2 linked regions of the Peribacillus simplex NBRC 15720 = DSM 1321 genome follow. The protein of the gene in region 2 interacts with the protein of the main gene of each other region in a pairwise test. Links are inferred from orthologs where the notes say so. Each region holds a gene or a part of one and is shown on either strand. Other genes may lie near its edges. The genes, in order: hprK and BS1321_RS06555.

Region 1 (3,082 bases), 1.5 Mb from region 2 along the record:
CGATAATAAAAACTTCTTTCACAGTTAAATCAAGCGTTAATATGCCAGCGATCGCTGCGTACAAATTCAGGAAATTCCCTAACACGAGCGGAATTGCCGCATCCCCTGGAAGACCGATGAGATTCATCAAAGGCGCTATCAAGTTAATGATGAAGGGCAAGACAGGCGTATATTGAAGCACAGTGACGATCAGAGTGACTGGGAATATCACTTTTCCCAAAGACCAAGTTGTATTCAAGCCTGAAAGAAGTCCCTTTTTAATCGAATCCACTAACACTATGCCCTCTCCCTTTACACATATTCCCTATGCATCTAAATATTTTTTGTCTGCATGCCCGCGGACCCTTCTATAGACCACTAAAGCAATGGCTACAGCTACCAACACAATCGAGATCACTTGTGCGATACGCAGCGATTCCGTCAGCATCAAACTATCCGTCCGCAATCCTTCAATGTAAAAACGGCCGATGGAATACCATAATACATAGGTTAAAAATAGTTCCCCCCTGCGCAAGTTCACCTTCCGTAAACTTAAGAGAATAATGACACCGACGATATTCCAAATCGATTCATACAAAAAGGTTGGGTGATAATACGCACCATTTATGTACATTTGATTAATGATGAATTCAGGCAAATGCATATTTTCCAGGAATGACCTTGTTATTTCTCCCCCATGCGCTTCCTGATTCATGAAATTACCCCAACGGCCAATCGCCTGCCCCAACAATAAGCTCGGTGCAGCAATATCCGCCAGCTTCCAGAATGAGACTTTTTTGACCTTGGCAAAGACGATTGCAGTCAGCACCGATCCAATCAACGCACCATGTATGGCAATTCCGCCATTCCATATTTTTATGATATCCCCCGGGTTTTGTGAATAGTACTCCCATTGGAAGATCACATAATAAATACGGGCACTAATGATCGCGATTGGGACAGCAAACAAAATCATATCCGTAAATATTTCCTTATCAAGACCTCTTCGCTCAGATTCCCTTAAAGCGATAATAAGACCCAATAACACACCGAACCCGATGATTAGTCCATACCAATGTACCTGGATGGGGCCTAGATCTATCGCTATTGGATTCAGCGGCTGTATTCCTTGTTCCATTTTGTCCCCTCATTTCCTATAACCTTTTAAAATTCATCATGTTCCGGATCTGCAATGGCATGGTTCAAGCGATCTGAAAACTGTTCTGCAGCATTTACTCCCATTCGTTTCAGGCGGTAATTCATGGCTGCCACTTCAATGATAACGGCTAAATTTCGCCCTGGACGGACAGGAACGGTAATTTTCGTCACTTCCGTATCGATGATTTTCATTTTTTCTTCATCAAGACCAACCCGGTCATACTGCTTGTTTTTTTCCCATAGTTCCAGATTGATGACGATTGAGATCTTTTTATTGCTCCGAACTGCACCAGCTCCAAAAAGTGTCATTACATTAATGATTCCCAATCCTCTTATTTCAAGAAGATGTTCGATTAAATCCGGTGCATTCCCGACTAGCGTATCTTGGTCTTCCTGCCTGATTTCGACGCAATCATCGGCTACGAGACGATGACCCCGTTTCACTAATTCCAAGGCTGTCTCACTTTTACCGACTCCGCTTTTCCCGGTGATCAACACCCCTAACCCATAGATATCCACCAATACACCATGAACAGCAGTGGTTGGTGCCAACCTGCTTTCAAGGAAATTGGTCAGACGGCTGTATAACCTTGTTGTCTTCATACTAGATCTCATCACAGGAACCGATTCCCGCTCAGAAGCTTCGATCAACTCTATCGGCACTTCCTGACCACGCGTAATGATGATGCCTGGAGTAAAGTCCCTGCATAACTCTTCCATCCTCTGTATTCGATCCGGTTCATTCAACCGATTAAAAAAGGACATCTCCGTCATACCTAAAAGCTGTACTCTATCCGCGGGATAATAATCAAAAAAACCGGCTATTTCAAGTCCGGGACGAGATAAATCACTCGTTACGATTGGTCGGTTAATTCCTTCTTCCCCACTGATAAGTTCTAGACCGAACGCTTCTACTATATCCTTTGTACGGACTTTTGCCATATATCTTTCCTCCTTTTGGAGCGATGCTATTTTTTGAGATACTTTTTCTATTTTAGCATTTTTCTGTTAATAACCAAACAAAGCATTATCGATTTATTGTTTTTTTATTCACTCCAACCGGATGACGGCAGTGGGAAGGTCCCTGTGAATAGGAAAGAGATGAGAGGAACATACAATACTTCAGAATCCTTTCGCTTGTTTCATCCCCAAAAATTGGTGGGCTCACCTTGCAGACAAAAGGGGGCGGAAATCAACATCCAAATTGTACAAACCATAAAAAAAATGTAGGCAAACTCGTTTTCCATCGAGTTTGCCTACAGTCTAGCCCGCCAGTTATATCAGCGGGCTTTCTTCTTCATCAGGAAACCGTTATCGCTGCAGTCTTGGTTTCTGCAAAGACATGAAGCACAGGAACCTCTTCTTTAACCGTCTTAAACTTAAGGACCTTCTGAACCACATCACTTTTCTCTTCGATGATGGTCATCCCTTCCAAAGTAACATTAAAGCTTCCTAAATTTGATTTCAACTCTCCTTCGATCGCCTTACCTGGTGGCAGGGTCAGCTGGACTTTTCCAGTGACTGACTTAGCATGGATCGAATCGCAATCCATCCCTGAATTCGTACAGATGATTTCCCCATTGAAAGTTTGGACATCCAATTTCTTGAAGTACCCATCGGCATTAATCGGTCCATTCAGGGTCTCGGCTTCCAAGTCATTAAAGTTGGTATCTGAAATGGTGATCAACCCATTACCTGTTTCAAGCTCACACGATTCACCCGTACCCTGCATGATATGAATGGCACCATTCGCCGTTTTCGCTTTAAGGTTCTCTGATTTCAATGATTCAGTCGTGATTGCTCCATTGAACATCCTTACATGAATGTCCTCATATTCCTTCCTTGGAATGTACATGATCGTATCAACCTTTATGGATTTTTCACGAACCTTGAACTTCAATTTTCCATTTTCAATCGTAAAATCGACCTCTTCTAAAAAGTTTCT
Region 2 (3,257 bases):
AACAAATGATGGCCATCATTTGTTGCTCATCTCTACGTATACAAAATTTCAATATAGGAGGATAATAACATAATAGTAATTAATACATTAATGGTCCTGAATACTTTAGGCTGCCGGTCTTCAGCAATTTCCTTTTGAATGCATAAAGAGTTTGTCATTCTATTAATATTATAAAGAATCAAAATAGCAAAAATAATAAACCAGAACGAGATCAAAACCTAAAATCCCTCCTTGCAAAACATCATGTATAAATACGATACCAAATTATAATGAAAAAAGATACCTAAAAATCTTATTAGGCATCTTTATGAATAAATAAGAAATCACTTTTGAATAAGTATATCGTATCCTTCGAGATGTTCCTCGATAAAAGAATTCCTTGGGGAACCAACCAGGTTTTTTATATAAATAAAATCCGATACGCATAATCCGGTGTGCAGGGATAATAAAATAGTGAAATAATGGATATAATGTGGAAAACTAAGGGCACAACCAATCAATATGACAGTCATAATGAAGAAAGGCAACACAAGGGTAAAGAGATAAAGATGCTTTCGAATCGGATAATGCACATTGACTTTGCATGTAAGCACAAGGTTCCACTTCAAGGACCAAGAAGTTTTTACTTTTTTACATAATAATCGTAAAGGTAAATAGTGTAATAGTTTGTGAACAGGATATAATAAGAATAATAGGCTAAAAAATACCATTGTTTGATCACCATACAAAATAACATGGGTTGAAAAGACACTAAATAATGTATAGATCAGAACAAAAGACATCAATATAGTAAAAACTGAAAAAAAGATCAGACGGCAATTCCCATATTGTTTTGCCACGTCAATTGTTTTCCACGAATTCATTTCGAAATCAGCCCTCCAAAGCTGTTGAATATACTTACATACATTACGATGAATTGGTGGAAAAAGCAATGAAATTCTTGGATTAAGTTCAAGATAAAATCACTTTAGTGTGTAAGCATGCTAAGGGCGTTTAAGTCCAGGTTTTGAACCAGGGATCAGGCGGATTACTTAGTGTGAAAAATCAAGAATTGGTTATAAGCCTATTATGTTAAATTGAATGATCGATTGGGGATTAGTGATGTATGAAAAATATAAATGAAGAAATAGAAATACTCCGTTTTCATCAACGGCTTTTATTAAACCTGATACGAAATCCGGAGGCAAAGTTGGACTATCTATTTGTGGAAAAAAATTTCACGAAGCAGGAAGCGGAAGAATTATTGGAAACATGTGATATCTTGAGCAAACGCTATGAAATAGAAAAAGCGGAAGGGTATATGAACTTTCGACCGCTTTTTAATCAATTTGAAAGAAAGGTTAATCCAAAAATAACCATAAAAGAATGCATTGATGCATGCCTTTCACAAGGTTTATATGTATCATTCATGAAGGAAATGGATAGAGTATGAGATTAAACTGGCTCAGTTTCTTTCTCTATCTTTTTTTTTGTGATTTTACCCTCCACGTCAGTAAACTCCTGATCGATGTTATCGAAGGATCGTTCAAAGATTTGCATGAAATCTTCACCGTAGATATTACGGATGATGGCCATCATTTCGATCATATCCGGAAACTTACCATAAAGCTCACGCAGTGGAAGTGCACCTGAAAAAGCAGAGTTCTTGCTTGGGTCGTATGTCTCCATTAAATCAAGTAGAATTTTTTCACCTTCTGCTGTGATCTCTATATACGTATTCCTTTTGTCATTTTCTTTTTTTGAAAATGTTAAGTACCCGCGTTCCTCTAATTTTTTTGAAAAGTTAAATGCCGTAGAAACATGCATGACCCCAAATTTTGCAACATCAGAAATGGAAGAGCCATTAAGATGGTAGGCAATCCAAAGAATATGGTGCTCATTGATATTTAAATCATAGGGCTTGATCCATTGCTGCCAATCTTTTTCAATCGATTTCCATAATGCCTTGCTTAATTGTGCAATTCGTTGACTAAAAATCATTGCTTCTTTCATAGAATAATTTTTATTCTGCATATTATGGGCTCACCTACTTATAAGATTCTATATATTTATTATGACAATAAAATAAAAATTAATAAAGATAAATATTTGCAAAATTTTTAGAAAATTTTAGTTTTTTAATGAATTCTCCATTCTTCTCCAATAAACCATGTGATTTATTGGGAAAAATGGAGAATCAATCTTGTGTGACGATGTCACTATTAATTTTTAGAAGAAGGGGTGGCCGCTTCCAATTCTTTTAATGAATTTTCAATTTCTTGAACGTTCTTCAATAATTCATTCTTATTGGGTTCGATTTCCCGCTTCCAGTTCTCGATGACGACCTGAACATCCGAAATGAACGTTTTTACCGTTTCTTTGCTGATTTGTGAAGCTTCCATCGTGTCATCTTTAATATTTAGCATCTTTACCTTTAACTCATCAATTGTATTCTTAATTTCGTCGGTATTCGATTTGATGCGGGTCCGTAGGTCTTTACCTGAACTTGGTGTTGAAAGTAAGGTTGCCGCACCAGCTACTACTGTTCCGGTCAAAAAGCCAATTAGTAATGATTTTGCTTTCATTAGGATCACCTCATTTTATAATATGTTTTCGCTTTCCATGGTCAGAATCCCTGCTGAAAAAAGCATCAATTGGAAATTTTGATAAATAGGGGGAGAAATACTATTGATATCAAAATACCATAATTTTCATTCTTATGGAAGAGTATCGACCATTTTATCTTTATATCACAAAAATATTTTTTTAAACTTAGAGAGTAAATATATAATATTTAAAAATAACTTGAAGCTTTACTAATAATGCTTCATATAAAGGGAAGAGCAGCATATAGATAATAAAAACAAGCTGTCGGAACATGGATGGCACTGGTGGGTTAATAATGAAAATCATTTTTTTATTAAGCCTGGTATGCCTGTGCGGAATGGGGTATTTTCTAAGGCAAGCAAAAACTCCTGGCATCTATCCGCCTAAGAGGGTGCTCCAGGCTAGAGCCTTCGCAATGGGTCTCCCCGGGGTTTTACTGCTTTTCATTTGGTTTATGTGGATATTGATTCATTGACCCTTGGAGGATGATTCTGACTAGAATTCCAGATTCATAAGATTAGAAAAAAAAGCACCGGACATTCCGGTGCTTTTTTAGGTATGATGATCCTGCTGCTTAAGCATTAATGGGTATATTTGATTTTCTTACGATGCCGTTCACAATTGGATAAATGATGACCATCGCAACTGTATTTAACAGTACGGCAGGAAGT

Evidence for each region.
Region 1: the proteins of BS1321_RS06555 (region 2) and hprK interact in binary tests that used the Bacillus subtilis proteins (3 or more experiments, as listed by UniProt). The link is inferred for Peribacillus simplex NBRC 15720 = DSM 1321 from one-to-one orthologs.

The regions. Positions count from the first base shown.
Region 1 is NZ_CP017704.1:2,906,902-2,909,983, reverse strand. What follows is about bases 112-2,855. They hold hprK (HPr(Ser) kinase/phosphatase), read right to left. Parts: upstream 2,080-2,855; coding sequence 1,144-2,079; downstream 112-1,143. Other genes in these bases: BS1321_RS13850 (DUF4097 family beta strand repeat-containing protein), read right to left, coding at 2,438-2,855; lgt (prolipoprotein diacylglyceryl transferase), read right to left, coding at 305-1,117; BS1321_RS13870 (nucleoside recognition domain-containing protein), read right to left, coding at 112-277. Outside these bases: more of BS1321_RS13870, read right to left, coding at 1-111; more of BS1321_RS13850, read right to left, coding at 2,856-3,082. UniProt on the Bacillus subtilis protein: Catalyzes the ATP- as well as the pyrophosphate-dependent phosphorylation of 'Ser-45' in HPr, a phosphocarrier protein of the phosphoenolpyruvate-dependent sugar phosphotransferase system (PTS).
Region 2 is NZ_CP017704.1:1,391,870-1,395,126, reverse strand. Bases 225-3,143 are described here. They hold BS1321_RS06555 (HTH-type transcriptional regulator Hpr), read right to left. Parts: upstream 2,014-3,143; coding sequence 1,435-2,013; downstream 225-1,434. Other genes in these bases: yhzF (membrane protein YhzF), read left to right, coding at 2,858-3,061; BS1321_RS06550 (YtxH domain-containing protein), read right to left, coding at 2,202-2,564; BS1321_RS06560 (DUF1878 family protein), read left to right, coding at 1,106-1,432; BS1321_RS28715 (DUF3267 domain-containing protein), read right to left, coding at 324-710. In the rest of the region: BS1321_RS28090 (hypothetical protein), read right to left, coding at 33-215; BS1321_RS06540 (tryptophan transporter), read right to left, coding at 3,161-3,257. UniProt on the Bacillus subtilis protein: Negative regulator of protease production and sporulation.